3 regions of the Flavobacterium sp. RSSA_27 genome follow, and region 2 is predicted to be linked to each of the others. Evidence: riboswitches for the same ligand, from Rfam matches in the RefSeq annotation. Region 2 holds a riboswitch; each other region holds the start of a gene.
What was found. A riboswitch is a leader RNA that binds a small molecule or an ion and turns the genes downstream of it on or off. The one in region 2 is predicted to bind S-adenosylmethionine.

Region 1 (6,109 bases), on a different contig from region 2:
ACGAGCAATTTGTTGTACATCTAGGTACGTATTTGATTTTACTTCACCAGCCAAAATTACTTGACCTGTAGTTACTAAAGTTTCACATGCTACTTTGGAGTCTGCATCAAAAGCTAAAAAGTTATCAATTAATGCGTCTGAAATTTGATCAGCAACTTTGTCTGGATGTCCTTCACTTACAGACTCTGACGTAAATAAATAAGCCATAATAAATAGTATTTTAAAATTAAGCGAGGAAAGAGAAATTGCTGTAAAAAACTAAAGGGAAGTGTTCCTGCTTTAGCATTTTTTTATATCGAAGTTTGTTTTCGATATTCACAATGAAATATTTCATTATGAAGAGGTTGCAATCAGTTCAAATTTTTCCTCTGTATTCGGGCGCAAAGGTATGAAACCATTTTTAATTTCAAATTAATCTTAACTTTTTTTTGGAATTATGTTAGGATAATCCGCTTATTATCGCGAATTTGTTATTTTTTGACTAAACATTTCTTAAATGCTTGCTAATTGTTTGTTTTTTTGGAATTTAGTTTGCACATTTGTGAAAACAAAACAGAAAAAAATGAATATAGTCTCTTGTAAGTTGATGAAAGCCATTCAGGTTACTACCTGAGGGATGCCTATTGCATGTATTTAAACTCACTCAAAATATAGCAAAAGCCTCCCGCTAAAAAACGGGAGGCTTTTTTATTTACAACAAAAGAAAACAATACAAAAAATTTGAATCTAATGATAAAAATCAATCAATCTCAGTCCAAATCTTTACATGTCAAGTCTAGTAAGAATGCCAAGGCAATGGTTATGGGTATGTGTATGATTGAGATGTGCTGATTCCGAAAGTAAGTTTATAAATAACTTTTTAAACCCTTTTGGATCTATTTCTAAAAGGGTTTTTTGTTACCAATTCGATAAAAATTATTAAAAACAATCACCATGAAAAAAAATAAAACCTTCCGCGCTTTAGTTTCTTTCTTTAGTAGAAAAAACATCAAAAATAAATTAGAAAAAGTAGATCAAACGGTTCATGAATTGATTCATCCGCGTTTTATTATGGATAAATCTTCAGAGACTACCAATAAAAGTACTAAGAAATCAATGTTGTTTCATTTGTATTCTAATGAAAACGATACACTTTTCATTTAAAGAATATCCTTTGCAAAGAACTAACAATAACCAAGTCTGCAATAGATTTGTGACTTGGTTGTTGTATTAAAAATTTGTGTGTTAAAAAAATAAATAGTTACTTTGCGGCTTTAAGTTCACAAACGTATTGAAATGTTATAAAGAAAGGCGGAGGGATTAGACCCAATGAAGCCTTAGCAACCCTTCGGAAATCGAAGAAGGTGCTACATTCTATTCGCCTCGGCGGAAAAGATAACGCAACAAATACCTCTAGTCTCCACTAGTTTTTCTTTCTAATATTCCAAATACAAATCAACAACATCAAAGATTTGAGATTGGAAAATAAACCCAACATTCTTACCCTTACAAATTTTACCACCGAAAGTGGTGCTTTTTATGCTACCCTAAACTTAAGTTATCAAGTTTTTGGACCTACTTTGCACACCGCTCCAATTGTGGTAGTAAATCACGCGTTGACAGGAAACTCACAAGTGATTGGCGCAACAGGTTGGTGGAACGATTTAATTGGACCTGCAAAAACTATCGATACTCAAAAATATACCATTCTCGCTTTTAATGTACCTGGCAATGGTTTTGATGGTAGTGTAATTGACTCCTATTTGGATTTTACCGCTCGCGATGTGGCGCAGCTTTTTAATTTAGGTTTGGAACAACTCGAGATTAAAAGTGTTTATGCTATTATTGGAGGCTCTGTTGGTGGAGGAATTGCTTGGGAAATGGTTGCTTTATCGCCACAACTCGCACAGCATTTAATTCCAATTGCAACGGACTGGAAGGCGACCGATTGGTTGATGGCCAATTGCTATTTGCAAGAACAAATTCTGAATCACTCTTCTCGCCCGATTGAAGATGCGCGAATACACGCTATGTTGTGTTACCGTACTCCAGAATCGTTTGAAGTTAAATTTAATCGAACAGTTAATGACAAATTGGGTGTTTTTAATATCGAAAGTTGGTTGGCACATCACGGAGAGAAATTGCAACAACGGTTTCAATTGGCTTCATATAAATTGATGAATCAGTTGTTGAAAACCATTGATATCACTCGTGGGAGAGGTTCTTTTGAAAGTGTGGTAGCACACATAACGGCCAATATTCATATTATAGGAATTAATACTGATTTGTTTTTTACCCCAACGGAAAACCGAAAAACATATTTAGAATTACAACAATTACAGCACCAAGTTTCGTATCAAGAAATTGAATCGATTCACGGACACGATGCTTTTTTAATAGAATTTCAACAGTTGAATCGTTTGCTTGCAACGGTTTTTGAATCGTTGAAGAAATGAGATTCCACTAAAAGTTCTTGTGGAATTTTGCGTGAGGGATAGCAGCTGGCTACCGAAGTAGCGCGTATAGCCCGACCCTGTTACAAAAAGGGGCTTTGTAAACGGCGCTGTAAATAAGCCCCTTTTTGTAACAGGGTCACGCCCTAATTAATGAGGGGAAACAGAAAAATAAAGTAAATAAAAGGAGTTGAATGACTCGTAAAATAGAATAAAATGAAGATAGTAAAATTCGGAGGAAAATCATTGGCCAATGGAGAAGGACTTCAAAAAGTTTTGGCAATCCTTACTGATAAAGTGTTGAAGGGAGAAGAATTTGCCGTTGTAGTTTCGGCAAGAGGCAATGCTACAGATGAATTGGAAGATTTGTTAGCGATTGCGTCTAAGAATGAAAATTACAAACCTTTGTTCGAGAAGTTTAAGGCCTATCAACAAGCGGATTATCCAACGGTGGATTTGTCAGAGGAATTTACCGTGCTCGAAAAATTGTTTGAAGGGGTAAGTTTGATTGGCGATTATAGCGAAAAAATCAAAGACCAAGTGTTGTCGCAAGGCGAATTACTGTCGGCCAAATTAATCACAGCTATTTTGAAGCAAAAAGGAATCAACGCCAATTTTGCTGACGCTAGAGAATTGATAAAAACCGATGGAAAATTTGGTGATGCGCAGCCTATTGACTCAGTTTCTAAGAAAAATGTGGTACAGTTTTTTAAACAACACAGCGATAAAGTCAATATAATTACAGGTTTTATTGGTTCTAATAACAAAAACGAGGCGACGACTTTGGGTAGAAACGGAAGTAACTACACAGCATCGCTATTTGCCAATTATTTGAATGCATCCGAATTGCAGAATTTTACGCACGTGGACGGAATTTATACCGCCAATCCCGAATTGGTTGAAGATGCTAAAAAAATAGACTTTCTATCGTTTAACGAAGCCAATGAGCTAGCCAATTTTGGTGCTACTATTTTGCACGCCAAAACCATTATTCCGCTTTTGGAAAAAAATATTCCGTTACGAATTTTAAATACGTTCAATCACGAAAACAAAGGAACTTTAATTACTTCGAATGCTGGAAAAGAAGGGATTAAAACGCTTTCGGTATTGGAGAATGTGGCGTTGGTGAATTTAGAAGGTCGTGGTTTGCTTGGAAAAACAGGTGTCGATGCGCGTATTTTTAAAGTGATGGGCGACAATGACATTAGTGTAAGTATAATTTCGCAAGGGTCTTCTGAGCGAGGCATTGGCTTGGTGGTGGCCGCAGACAAAGCCAGTAAAGCGATGATAGAATTGGAGAAAGAGTTCGAAAATGACTTTTATTCTAAAGATGTCAATAAGATTTCGGTTACCGACAATGTTGCTGTGATTTCGATTATCGGACAGGATTTGAGTACGTTTCACAAACCTTATACGGCTTTAATCAAAAACAAGATTGTTCCGATTTTGTTCAACAACACCGTGACGGGGAAAAACGTGAGTTTGGTGGTGCATAAGTCTGAATTGAACCGTGCCTTGAATGTTATCCACGGAGAAATTTTTGGTGTTTCGAAGAAAATTAATATCGCGATTTTCGGACACGGATTGGTAGGTGGAACCTTGATTAACCAAATTTTGGAATCGGCAGCTACCATTGAAAAACGTAAGGACATCCGATTGAATGTTTTTGCGATAGCCAATTCTAAAAATGTCTTGTTGAACAAAAATGGGGTGTCACCGAATTGGAGAAATGAGATTCAAACACACGGACATTCTTATACTATAGATGAGATTATCGCCTACGCGAAGGAGCATCATTTAGAGAATTTAATTGCTATCGATAATACGGCTAGTGCTGCTTTTGTTGAAAATTATATTCCATTGGTTGAAAGTAGTTTCGACTTGATTTCTTCGAATAAAGTGGCCAATACGTTGAGCTATAGTTTTTATAAAAAATTGAGAAAGGTTTTGGATGAGAATCAAAAAAGTTATTTGTACGAAACAAATGTGGGCGCAGGTTTGCCTTTGATTGATACCATCAAATTGTTGCATTTGTCAGGTGAAAACATCACTAAAATCAAAGGAGTGTTTTCAGGTACATTAAGTTATTTGTTCAATAATTTCTCGGCCAAAGACGTTCCTTTTAGTGAAATTTTGAAAGAAGCTATCGACAACGGTTATACCGAACCCGACCCAAGAGAAGATTTGTGTGGTAATGATGTAGGTAGAAAACTATTGATTTTGGCCAGAGAATTGGATTTGCAAAACGAATTTGATGAGATTGCTATTCAAAATTTAATTCCAGAGCATTTGCGTGAAGGCGATGTATCGACTTTCTTGAATAAACTAAAAGAGTTCGACCCTATTTATGCCAAAATAAAAGCAGAACAGCAACCCAACCACGTTTTGCGCTACATTGGAGAACTGTCTGGCGATTTGCAAAACGACAAAGGAAATCTAGAAGTAAAATTAGTTTCCGTACCTTCGGATACTGCTTTGGGAGGTTTGAAAGGTTCGGATTCGTTCTTCGAAATTTACACCGAATCCTACGGCGACCGACCTATTGTGATTCAAGGAGCAGGAGCAGGTTCGGCAGTAACGGCGAGAGGTGTGTTTGGAGATATTTTGAGGTTGTCGGATAAAGGATAAAATTAGTCATCAGTTGTCAGTTTTTAGTAATCAGTTTTTTTAAAATTAAATTCGCGTCATCCGCGTTCAAAAAAGACAGTAATGAAAGTAACATTAAACAGAGTAAACGAAAATTTCCATTTCGAGTTAAAAAATGACAGAGGTCATCTAGTAAATGTAGATGCGCGTCCTGAATTTGGTGGAAATGATATGGGACCAAGCCCAATGGAATTAGTATTGATGGGTGTGGCAGGTTGTAGTGGAATCGATATGATTTCGATTTTGAAGAAACAACGTCAAGAAATCACCTCTTTTAAAGCTGAGGTAGAAGGAGAACGTGTACAAGTGGGCGAAGCCAAACCCTTCAAAGACATTCATGTAGTGTTTTATTTGGAAGGTGACATTATCCCCGAAAAAGCGGCTCGTGCAGCACAACTTTCTTTTGAGAAATACTGTTCTGTTTCCAAAACATTAGAACCAACCGCAACCATTCACTACAAAGTGGTTTTGAACGGAGAGGAATTATAAATTATTCAAGCAAAAAAAATACAGATTGCACAGATTTACACAGATTTGTCAGTTTGTTTTTGAAATTTAAAACAATAAGAATTTGTGCAAATTCGTGCAATTCGTGTTAAAAACAAAATAATAAATGAACGAACAAGATTTTGGTTTTGAAACCCAAGCCATTCGAGGTCAGATAGAACGATCACAATATTTAGAGCATTCGGTGCCTTTATACTTAACGTCAAGTTTTGTGTTTGTGGATGCCGAAGATATGAGAGCTTCATTCGCAGAAGAAAAAGAGCGCAATGTGTACAGTCGCTACAGCAACCCCAACACCATTGAGTTTATTGATAAAATTTGCAAAATGGAAGGCGCTGAGTCGGGTTATGCTTTTGCATCAGGAATGGCGGCCATTTACTCTACGTTTGCAGCTTTACTGAAGTCGGGCGATCATATCGTTTCGTCGAGTAGTGTTTTTGGGGCATCGCATTCTTTGTTTATGAATTATTTCCCAAAGTGGAATATTCAAACGACTTATTTCGATATTAATCAACCCGAGACGA
Region 2 (6,109 bases):
CCCGAAAAAAGATTCTCGGGTAAACAAGTGTTAGCGTATTACTACACCTCTTGGAGGTTAGCCATACCTCAACACGTAGCGGAATTAGGATTGGATTATGGGAAAGAGTTTGAATTGGCATTGAAAATAAAAAATTAGATCACATAATTCAAAAAACAAAACAATTCATTACAAATATATGGATGCATTATACACTCACAGTCAGGTAATAAATGACTATAAAAATTACCTCCAGTCTTTTATAAATGTGAATGATTCTAGGATTAGCGATTTTATCCAAGAAGAAGAGTTTAAAACCATCCTTTACCGACCAACTACCGACCAACTACCCCCTAAGTACCCAACAACTACCCACCAAGTACCCAACAACTACCCACCAAGTTCTGTAGAAGTTAGAAATCTGCTAAAAGTAATGGTAGGAGAAATGAGCCGTCAAGAGATTCAAGATGAACTTGGACTAAAAGACAGAAGGAATTTTAGAGAGAATTATTTAGATCCAGCATTAGAAATTGCGGTAATTGAATTGAAATATCCTGACAGCCCAAACCATCCACGACAAAAATATTTGGTTACAGAAAAAGGGGATGAAATGAAAAAGCAATTGTGAATTTATTATATTCTCTAAAGTAATAATGGTAATGAAATTTATTACTAGCCAAATGGACTACAAAAGAGAAAGCCTTTTCAGAGGGATATCCATTAAAAATAGTGCAAAATTAAATTTCGATAAATACTATACAATCATCCATGAGATGGTATACCAATATGAAATCGCAATTAATAACATCATTCACTAACTTAATGCAATTTCAATCAATTACAACGATCTACTTTATTAATGATAAAAATCACCAAAAGTGGGTATTTCATATTAAAAATAATTGTAATTAATTGTGATGATAAACTTAAATTCTAATCTCAAAAATTCTCAGTAATAATCAACATGAGCCTTTTATCTACTTTTCCAGAAATAGACAAATTTTTTAAGAAAAATCAATTCAGTGATATCGAACTAAGTGATTTTTTGACGGATATCGAAAAAAATATATCAAAATGTTGTCTTACGAAAAGCCGCTTTAAGTCTTATAAATCTCGAGATTCTAAAATATAATATTCAGAAAAAACCAGTAAAAGTTTGTACTTTAAAAAAAGAAAAGATTAGAACAAAAATTACTATAACAAAACCAAATTACAATAGTGATTTAAATATACTTAAAACTTTAACTATTCAAAAAATAGCACATAACCTTGATTGGTCAACACATAAACTTCAAGTTTTACTGAAGCAAAAAAAAATTGAAAAAACCGACTCTGAAATACTAACTGAATCTGAATTCTTAAAAGTAAAAGAAATGCTACTTGCAAGATTAACAGCAATAAAACGAATTGAGAATAAGAAAAAATTGGAAAATACTCCACATATAAAGAATAGAAAAAATAATAACTCAATAAATAAAGGAGATGATGTTTACAGCCAAATCTATAAAATAGGTTTAGGCAAAGTAATATACATAAGAAAAAAATGAATTACGTTAGATCGCGTATTTACTTCGTCAGGCTATCGCGCGGGTATAATCCTAGCCCTAAGTTATGCGATGTATATCAACTAGAAGTCGCAAATAAAAGGAAGTATACATAACATTAAATAACAACTAAAAAATCAACAAATGGAAGCAGAAATAAGCAAAGAATTATACCATACTATCAAAGAGTTAACCAGCAGTGGTAAATTAAAATCTTTTGGTTTTACATCTGAAATAAAAAATGTAATTATTGATATAAACGGAATAGAAAATAATGATCAGTTTTCAGATCTAGAAGAGGAACTTGCCGTTTGGATATCAGATAATAGATTTATGTTTGATGCAACGTTGGAAACAACCATTGAAAATGATAAATTAATACTGAAAGAAACAAATTATGTTAATTTGAAAGATTATATGTACGACGATTCAGATATACTCGAAATGCTCGAATTAGATGATGATGAAATTTTAAAAACAAAACTTGGTACAAACTACGAAGTAGAAAATTTAGAATTGTATTTATATACAACAATTAATAATGAATCAGTAGAGTTAGAGGGAGATTATTCTCTAATTTACAATGTACCTGATTCAAAAGAAACAATTGATCTGTCTGCAGATGAAATTTTGAAGTCGCAAATAATAGAGAGCCTTGAATCTTGGGCTGAGTCAGAGGCCTTTAGTTATATTGATATGATTAACTCAGATTCTTTATACCAGATTAAATTAGAAATAGATGATTCCTACTTGTCAACTTTTGATCTTTTAATTTATGACAAAATGACCTTAAAAATAATTGAGTAATTGTAAATCAATACATGATACTGTTTGAAGAAATTGACCCTATCCGTTTTAAGGATATAGCTACGTCATTTAGCAAAGAGGACTTTCGTATTTTTCCACTTTCTAGAAGGCCAAAATATCATGTAATGATCCATAAACTCTACAGAATCATTCACAAGGAGTTCGTAGTAGGATATATTTATACTATGAAAAAGGGAATCATCATACAACAAGTTTTTGCCCATGAACTTTGCCTTATCATTCTAGAGAAGAATAGAGCTACAGGCATTGGTAAGCAGGCATTGTTCCAATTTATGAAAGAAAAGGGTGCATCATTTTTTACTTTTTCTAAAAGAAATATAGCAATGTCAAAAATAGCAGCAGATGAATCAAAATTCACTAAAACAATTGACATGACTGGCAAACCGATTTATCACCTCAAAAATGAATGAAACACTAACTGCAAACCAACCTTGTGCTGTTTTAGCATACTGATTTGGAATACATCATCACATTCCAATGAATAACCAAACGAATAATAAACTATACATGGAAACATCCTTATCAAGACTAAAAACAATTTCTCTTTCATTGATTGAAAAAAATACAGCTAAAAATCATAGCACACAGTTGCACACAAAAAATATTGAAGTAGTACCAATTCAAAGTAACGCAAATAACATTCACTTATATGAGGTGATGCCGCAAGTAGATAACCCTGTTTTAGTTCACATCAATAACAACCAACTCACCAGTTTTCTAGACTGTACTGGGGTAACACCCTATGAAATGTGGTACTTTGACCAAAACCTCCAATTTACCGGAAAAGCGTACAGTATAAACCAAAACAACGGAAGGTTCCAAATTCAAACCCAAGCCAAATGGGTACTTCTAATTAATTTAAACACAACTCTTTTCAACGAATTGGACTCTTTCCATGGGATTGCAATACACATTTAACTATAAGTTTTAAATTGAAACATCAAACAAGTAAAACCTTACCTCAACACCAAAAATATGACCCCACAAGAACTCCATCAAGCCTATACGGAAACCAATTTTAAAGTATTTGTAAGTGATACCAAAACAATTGTAGTAAACATTGACAAGGAATCCACTGAACTTGAAAAAGAATACCCTGAACTAACAACTTGGGCATTTATAACGGCTTGGAATCCTTCCCCTAAAATTTTAGAGGAGCAGGAAAATAACAAAAGAAACGAAGATTTAATAGAAGAAGTAAAAAAATTAAACTTATACTATACCCCGGGTGTTGGGAGTTCTGCAGATGAAAAATGGTCTGAAGAAAGCATATTGATACACAATATTTCTTTTGAAAACGCAAACAACTTGTCCAAAAAATTTGGGCAACTCGCTTTTGTTTTTGGATTTAAAAATCAAAAAGCAACCTTAGTTTACACCAAATAAACACTATCCCAAGAGTGTGTAAGTTGAAAAGCCATGGCTTCGTTTTTGATATTCGGAGCCTTTTTTCAAATTTGAGGGTAAATTTTTAAAACCACTCCCAAATTTCGAATTGGCATTGACCATTTTTGGTTGCTCCCATAAAGCCAATTATACCGATTTAAGAACCACTTCATCTATTGGTATAGACATTTTAATTTTTGGTGTTTTCACTATTCACTAATTACTATTCACTATTCACTATTCATTAGTTAAAAACTCTTTTTAAAATTTTTCATGTGATTTAGTTGCACAATAAAAAAATAATTTACAATATTTGCCAAGCATCAAGAAGGAAACTTGTTTCCTGCCAACCGATCTACTCACGACACGGTGGTTTTTAATCTGAACTTGTTCAGATTCAGATGCGGAACAGTCGTTCAAATGTGTTGAGAAACCACAATTCTTTCCGGCATTGAATCGACATAACAAATTGTTTAATTTTTAATTGTTATGTGATGCAAACAAAATTCATCAAATGGGTTAACAACACCCAAGAACTCTGCTCAAAAGCGGAGAGTACACATGTGTATGCGCATGAAATCCATGAAAAAACCGTTCAAGTCAGTCAATTCTGTACCGGTAAAACTACCCCAATCTTGCTCGAAATACAACACGAGCACCTCGTTACGTTATTAGACCTAACAGGCGTGGTACCTTACGAAATTTGGTACTTTGACCAAAACAAACAGTTTACAGGCAAAGCTTTTAGTACCCACACTGGTAGTGGTTCTTTTAGAGTAGAAACCCAAGCACGCTTTGTTTTTTTGGTGCATTTAGAAAAAAAATCTCGTAGTTGTCAAAGTAAATTCAACTATTTTGAATGGGAAAAGGATGATGTATTCGGAAGTAAAAATTTCCCACCCTACTTTGGCAAATTCCCTTATTTGATCATCAAGCAACGTATGCCTAGTTTTTATACACAATTACCATTGCTTTTACTCAAAGAAGGAGTTGACAAGCCAGAAAACTACCCTGGGGCTGTTATTCACATCAATGAGGAGATCGAGGCCAATGAGGATAAAAAAATAAAAGCGTTACTTCATGCAACCCAACAAATCTTTGAAAAAACGAAAAAAGAGTCTCCTAAACGAATGTGTTTGGTGATCAACGAAGACCTTTGTTATTATTTTGAACCCGACAAAGAAGAATCTTCTGTAAACGAAAGCATCCCTTCTGGAGGTAACCTATTGTCTCCCGATGGAAAATTAATCGCCATGAATGTCGCCCATTTTATGGCCAACTAAACTTTTACTCCTTTTGTTTTCCTTTAACAGCTTTACTTCTTTGAAGTAAAAGCTGTTGTAAGGAACAAAGGGAACTAACTTTTTAATTCCTACATTTATGATAAAATATCAAGATCAAGAATTTTTAAAAATTGCAGCCTACACCCTACTCTTTAATGTCAATAGCATCAATCAAAAGTTGGGTTCCTTAGTTAAATTAGATCATGAATTAAATTTCGGAGGGGTAACTAATGGAAAACTCTATGGAGTTGGTTTCATGGCCTATACCGATGAGGTAGAGAGTAAACTGTATGACTTCATTACCCAATACAATTTCATCGAAGAAGAAGACTATATTTTCATGGAATCTGGTATGTTCTTCGGTATAAAGCACGAAATTGATGCTTTGGCTTACAAAGAGCAACCCGTCACCCTTGAAATTCCATGGATTTCGAGCATCCTAACTCCCAATGGCACTTATGTTTGGGCCGTAGCCCCCAATATATCTCTAACAGAAAAACAACAACAAAACCAACGCATCCAAAGCTTAGCCAGATCCCACCCAAACCTCGAACAATTTGAAAAAACAACATCCTTATCATTTTAGCCAACCTTTAGTACATTATCATGAAGTCAAATGTTTTTATGCTTTGATTCATATTTTAAAATTCAAAAAATATGGTGTGCAAAAAAAAATTCTTTCTCGCATTGATGCTCCCTTCTTGAAATCGAAGATGCAACGACTTCTAGGAAACATAAAATTTGGAGTTAAAGGGGCTGTGGTGTTTTGATTTTTTTGAGAATATTATTATTTCAAACACAATAAAACATCCCTTAACTCAATTATATAGTACTATTAGGACACAAAACAAAAAACAAAAAACAAAAAACAAAAAACAAAAACCGAAAACTGCAACCATAAAAAAAATGAACTCAAACACCTGTCCAACCTTTACCGCACAAGCCACTTTCGGACTAAACCGTGGCTATACGAATAGCATTATTTCTTTAACCGAATTCAAAGCAGCACTAACAAAAACACAGCAAGCCATTCACTCAGCATATAGTATCGCTATAAGCGCAAAAATTACCCCGTGTGAAATTGTCTTT
Region 3 (6,109 bases), on a different contig from region 2:
TGGCCGAAGCGGATGTCGTTTTGTATGATGCTTTGGCTAACGAAGAGCTAATGGAGTTTGCGCCAAAATCTTCAATAAAAATATTTGTAGGCAAACGCAAAGGAAGTCACGCTTATTCGCAGGAGCAAATCAATCAACTAATTGTTGATAATGCCTTGACTTACGGTCACGTTGTTCGATTAAAAGGAGGTGACCCATTTATTTTTGGACGTGGAAGTGAAGAAATTGAGCACGCTGAAAGCTTTGGAATTCCTACCTTTGTAGTTCCAGGGATTTCATCATCAATTGCAGTTCCAGCTTATCAAGGGATTTCGTTGACAAAACGTGGGGTATCTGAAAGCTTTTGGGTAATTACTGGCACAACGTCCGCAAGAAAATTATCAAATGATGTTCAGCTAGCTGCAAAATCAACTGCTACGGTGGTGATTTTAATGGGAATGAGTAAATTGTCGCAAATTGTAACATTGTTTCAAAATGAAGGCAAAGGAGAAACACCGATTGCCATCATTCAAAACGGAACAACTCCACAAGAAAGAATTGGAGTAGGAACTATTGAAACGATAGAAGCTGTTGTAGCAACGCATAATTTGAGTAATCCAGCCATCATTGTTATTGGCGAAGTGGTAAAAGAAAGCAATAAATTAAAAGGATTTTACGAGGAATTCATCGTAGGGTCAGGTCGCGACCTGACCTAAATAAACAAAAACCCTCAGGTTTTAACCTGACCCCAACAAAATAAACAATGGAAAGAAACGAATTATATCCCGTGTTTTTAAAACTACATCAATTCAATGTTTTGATTGTAGGTGGCGGAAATGTGGGTTTAGAAAAGTTGTCTTTTATGTTGAAATCGAGCCCAAATGCGAATGTTGAAGTGGTCGCACCGCGATTTCTTCCCGAGTTGGAAGCTTTGGCTGAAAAACATCCTTCAGTAAAATTGACGCCCAAAAAATTCAATCGTTGGATGCTTCGAAAGCGTAATTTAGTAATAGCTTGCACGGATGACTTGAAGGTAAACAAGCGCGTGTATGATTTGTCCAGAAAGCGTTATTTGCTTTGTAATATTGCCGATACGCCCAATTTATGCGATTATTATTTGGGTGGGATTGTGACCAAAGGCAATGTGAAAATCGCCATTTCAACGAACGGGAAATCACCAACAACCGCCAAGCGATTGCGCGAATTTTTTGAAGAGGTAATTCCAGAAGATGTGAATACAATGGTCGAAAACCTGAATGAATATCGCAAGACGTTAAAAGGCAATTTTGAAGAAAAGGTGCAACGTATGAACGAAATCACCGAGGCATTAAAAAATAATAAATAATACACGTAGGGACAGGTCGCGACCTGTCCGTACACTGTCCATGCGCTGTCCGTACATAATAAAAAAAACACCCAAGTGATAATTATCACGAATCATTAAATGAATTAATCGTTTATTTGAACACCGTAGGGACAGGTCGCGATCTGTATGAACAAAATGAGTAAAAACAAGAAGTAGTAATTATAAATAAAAAAAATGGTTAAAACAGATATATTAATAATAGGAGCAGGACCCACAGGGCTTTTTGCGGTTTTCGAAGCGGGATTATTAAAATTAAAATGTCATATTTTGGATGCCTTGCCACAGCCAGGCGGACAATTATCAGAATTGTATCCTAAGAAACCTATTTATGATATTCCAGGATTTCCAGAAGTATTAGCTGGAGATTTGGTAGATAATTTAATGGAACAAATCAAGCAATTTGAGCCAGGTTTTACTTTGGGTGAGCGTGCAGAAACCATCGAAAAACAAGAAGATGGTACTTTCATTGTAACTTCTAACAAAGGGAAAAAATTCCACGCTCCAGTTATTGCTATTGCAGGAGGCTTAGGAAGTTTTGAACCCAGAAAACCTTTAATCGAAGACATCGAGTTTTACGAAGACAAGGGAATCAAATACTTTATCAAGAATCCAGAAAAATTCCGTGACAAGAGAGTGGTGATTGCTGGTGGTGGAGATTCTGCTCTAGACTGGAGTATTTTCCTGTCGAATGTTGCATCAGAGGTAACCTTGATTCACCGACGTAACGAATTCCGCGGCGCATTAGATTCGGTGGAGAAAGTGCAGGAACTGAAAAACGAAGGTAAAATCAAAATGATTACGCCAGGAGAAGTGGTTGGATTGAATGGAGCAGAGCGTTTAGAATCAGTAGATGTAGACATCGAAGGGGCTCACCGAAAAATTGAGTGCGATTATTTTATTCCACTTTTCGGATTGACACCCAAATTAGGACCTATCGGCGATTGGGGATTAGAAATCGAAAAAAACGCCATCAAAGTAAACAATGCTTTAGATTATCAAACCAACATTCCTGGGATTTTCGCCATTGGTGATGTAAACACCTATCCAGGAAAATTAAAATTGATTCTTTGCGGATTCCACGAAGCCACGTTAATGTGTCAAGCGGCTTACCAAATTATCAATCCAGGTAAAAAATATGTGATGAAATACACCACCGTTTCAGGTGTAGACGGCTTCGACGGTACTCGTAAAGAAGCGCCAAAAGCAGTAGTGAAAGCTATTGTGTAAAAAAAAGTTGCTGAGTCATCAAGGTTCTGAGTTGCTAAGTTCAATAAAAGCTTAGTAATTCAGAACCTTTTTCGCATAGAAACTTAGCCGCTTAGCTACTCAGAATCTTTAAAAAAAACACTTGCAATTGTTAGCCTTATGTCGTTACTTTGCACCGTTCCTATTTTTATTGAAAGTTATCACGAAAGGCGGAGGGAAAAGACCCGATGAACCCTTAGCAACCCTTTACTTTTCTAAAGAAGGTGCTACATTCTACCAAGCATAGCGCGGATAGATAACAACAAAATACAGACTCGTATTTTTTCAAACCCCTTTCCCGATACATTTTTAAATAATTGAATGAGCGAATCATTGGCGCATTTTTGCCATCAACGTTCCCGCTTTCCGCTATATCTTTTTTTATTTTACCCTGTCAGGGTTCAAAACCCTGACAGGGTAAAATAAAAAAAGGATGCCGCTGCAATCGGGGCTAAGGAGTTGGCAATAGGCTTATTTAGAAACAAAAAAAGCAATGTATTCCCTCAAACATTAGGAGTAACAGAAAATATAAATAAAAAAAGCTTTGTGCTCTAGTGCCTTAGCAGAAAATGAAATTATGTCAAAAGATTCAAAAATAGCAGTAGAAACTCCCCCTTCGGGGGTTTGGGGGGCTCTTAAAAAAAGAATTCTCGTACTCGATGGAGCGATGGGAACAATGTTGCAACGCTACAATTTCTCCGAAGAAGATTTTCGTGGCGAACGATTCAAAGATTTTCCGCATCCGTTAAAAGGGAACAATGATTTATTGTCCCTCACGCAACCACAGGCCATCAAAGCCGTGCACGCCGCCTATTTTGAGGCAGGAGCCGATATCGTAGAAACCAACACTTTCTCAGGAACCACCATCGGAATGGCAGATTATCATTTGGAGGATTTGGTATACGAACTCAACTACGAATCCGCTAAACTAGCCCGTGAAGTAGCAGATGAATTCACCGCCAAAAATCCGGACCAACCGCGTTTTGTAGCCGGTTCTATTGGACCCACGAACAGAACCGCAAGTATGTCACCCGATGTGAATGACCCAGGATACCGTGCCGTAACTTTTGATGATTTACGTATCGCTTACAAACAACAAGTCGAAGCCTTGTTGGACGGTGGTTGTGATATTCTTTTGGTAGAAACCATTTTCGATACGCTGAATGCCAAAGCCGCACTTTTTGCCATCGAAGAAGTCAAAGAAGAACGTAATATCGATGTGCCTATTATGGTTTCTGGAACCATCACCGATGCATCTGGAAGAACTCTTTCTGGACAAACCGTTGAGGCTTTCTTGATTTCGGTTTCGCACATTCCGTTGTTGAGTGTGGGATTCAATTGCGCTTTGGGTGCCGACTTGCTCAAACCGTATTTGCAAACTTTGTCGCATAACACCTCCTTCAATATCTCGGCGCATCCTAATGCAGGATTACCGAATGCCTTTGGAGAATACGACGAAACGCCTGAGGAAATGCAAGCGCAAATTCGTTCTTATTTAGAAGATAATTTAATCAACATCATAGGAGGCTGCTGCGGCACCACCCCAGAGCATATCAAATTAATTGCCGATATCGCTAAGGAGTATAAGCCGAGGGTTTCGACTGCGGTGATGTAAAATATTGTTCCTGTTTTTGTCATTCCGACGGAGGAGGAATCTCCAGCTAGCGCGAGCGTCACGCTCGTGCATATACTACAGGCAGGAAAAATATTTTAAGAAAGAAGAAGCACGAGCGGGACGCTCGCGCTAGCAGCATAAGTTCCATAGGAACGAATCATTTTGTAGCAACGGATTTTAATCCGTTGGATGTAAGAGGAAAATTCATTCCGTTGTGAAGTATAAAAACGGAACCGTTTCATTGAAACAAAAAGGTGTTGTATTGCACAATGCCCGCGTGAGGGATAGTAGTGGAGCTCTTTTTTCTTGATTTTTTTATCAAGAAAAAAAGCGGGAACGGATAGCCCGTTCGCCGCGGCGAACACGCCCAAAATAAAAAAAGAAAACCCAGTTTCGTTTTGAAGCACGAGCTGGATATAAATGATAGAATAGAAAATCACTTAGTGTCTAAGCCACTTAGCCACTGAGTAACTCAAAATAAAGAAATGGCAGAAAAAAGAAGAAACCTAGTATTATCAGGATTGGAACCCCTAATCATCACGCCCGATAGCGTATTTGTAAATGTAGGGGAACGAACCAATGTGACGGGTTCGCGAAAATTTCTTCGATTGATAAAGGAAGAGAAATACGATGAGGCATTGGATATTGCGCGCCAACAAGTAGAAGGTGGCGCACAGATTATCGATGTCAATATGGACGAAGGAATGTTGGATGGCGAATATGCTATGACCAAATTCCTGAATTTGATTGCAGCCGAACCGGATATTTCGCGTGTGCCGATTATGATTGACAGCTCGAAATGGGAAATCATTGAGGCGGGTTTGAAAGTGGTGCAAGGGAAATGTGTCGTGAATTCGATTTCTTTGAAAGAAGGCGAGGAGCGATTCATTCATCACGCGAACTTAATCAAACGGTATGGTGCGGCGGTGATTGTGATGGCTTTTGACGAAGTGGGTCAAGCTGATAATTACGAAAGACGTATCGAAATTTGCCAGCGTTCGTATGATATTTTGGTGAACAAAGTACATTTTCCACCACAAGATATCATCTTCGATTTGAATATTTTTCCAGTAGCAACAGGGATGGAAGAACACCGTTTGAATGCTTTGGATTTCTTTAGAGGGACTAAATGGGTTCGCGAAAATTTACCGCACGCGCACGTTAGTGGTGGGGTGAGTAATGTGTCGTTTTCGTTTAGAGGAAACGATGTGGTGCGAGAGGCGATGCACTCGGTTTTCTTGTACCACGGTATTCAACACGGAATGACGATGGGAATTGTTAATCCCGAAATGTTGACGATTTATGACGATATTCCAAAAGATTTATTAGAGCACGTAGAAGATGTGATTCTGGACCGACGTGATGATGCTACTGAGCGTTTGTTGGACTTTGCAGAAAATGTAAAAGGTGATGTAAAGAGCAACGAGAAAGCGGTACAAGAATGGCGTTCGGGTTCTTTACAAGACCGTATCACACACGCTTTGGTCAAAGGTATTGATGAATTTATAGAAGCCGATGTAGAAGAAGCACGTTTGGCCGCCGAAAAGCCCATCGAAGTAATCGAAATCAACTTGATGGCTGGAATGAATGTCGTGGGCGATTTGTTTGGTTCGGGAAAAATGTTTTTGCCACAAGTGGTAAAATCGGCACGTGTGATGAAAAAAGCAGTGGCGTATCTTTTACCTTTCATTGAAGCCGCCAAGCAAGTTGGCGATAAACAAGGTAATGGAAAAATTCTGATGGCTACCGTAAAAGGAGACGTTCACGATATTGGTAAAAATATTGTTTCAGTCGTATTGGCTTGTAATAATTATGAGATAGTTGATTTGGGTGTGATGGTGCCTCCAGAAAAAATTATCGCATCAGCTATTGAACACGAGGTAGATATTATTGGTTTGAGCGGT

Region 1: it holds a riboswitch for S-adenosylmethionine, as region 2 does, so the genes downstream of both, ACSVH5_RS05260 (alpha/beta fold hydrolase) here and ACSVH5_RS02340 (hypothetical protein) in region 2, are expected to answer to the same signal.
Region 3: it holds a riboswitch for S-adenosylmethionine, as region 2 does, so the genes downstream of both, ACSVH5_RS05175 (homocysteine S-methyltransferase family protein) here and ACSVH5_RS02340 (hypothetical protein) in region 2, are expected to answer to the same signal.

The regions. Positions count from the first base shown of each region.
Region 1 covers NZ_JBPTTN010000003.1:56,288-62,396, reverse strand. Annotated here, with positions in the region: gene metK (methionine adenosyltransferase) at 1-207, opposite strand, end outside; gene ACSVH5_RS05265 (hypothetical protein) at 934-1,143, shown strand; SAM riboswitch class I at 1,276-1,381, shown strand; gene ACSVH5_RS05260 (alpha/beta fold hydrolase) at 1,458-2,435, shown strand; gene thrA (bifunctional aspartate kinase/homoserine dehydrogenase I) at 2,649-5,060, shown strand; gene ACSVH5_RS05250 (OsmC family protein) at 5,142-5,567, shown strand; gene ACSVH5_RS05245 (trans-sulfuration enzyme family protein) at 5,692-6,109, shown strand, end outside.
Region 2 covers NZ_JBPTTN010000001.1:516,735-522,843, forward strand. Annotated here, with positions in the region: gene ACSVH5_RS02305 (hypothetical protein) at 1-138, shown strand, start outside; gene ACSVH5_RS02310 (Fic family protein) at 179-607, shown strand; gene ACSVH5_RS02315 (hypothetical protein) at 639-797, shown strand; gene ACSVH5_RS02320 (hypothetical protein) at 1,668-2,330, shown strand; gene ACSVH5_RS02325 (hypothetical protein) at 2,456-2,761, shown strand; gene ACSVH5_RS02330 (hypothetical protein) at 2,859-3,269, shown strand; gene ACSVH5_RS02335 (DUF3293 domain-containing protein) at 3,327-3,737, shown strand; SAM-I-IV-variant riboswitch at 4,053-4,171, shown strand; gene ACSVH5_RS02340 (hypothetical protein) at 4,232-5,020, shown strand; gene ACSVH5_RS02345 (hypothetical protein) at 5,118-5,606, shown strand; gene ACSVH5_RS02350 (hypothetical protein) at 5,927-6,109, shown strand, end outside.
Region 3 covers NZ_JBPTTN010000003.1:39,736-45,844, reverse strand. Annotated here, with positions in the region: gene cobA (uroporphyrinogen-III C-methyltransferase) at 1-695, shown strand, start outside; gene ACSVH5_RS05185 (precorrin-2 dehydrogenase/sirohydrochlorin ferrochelatase family protein) at 743-1,324, shown strand; gene ACSVH5_RS05180 (NAD(P)/FAD-dependent oxidoreductase) at 1,520-2,572, shown strand; SAM riboswitch class I at 2,746-2,853, shown strand; gene ACSVH5_RS05175 (homocysteine S-methyltransferase family protein) at 3,168-4,205, shown strand; gene metH (methionine synthase) at 4,691-6,109, shown strand, end outside.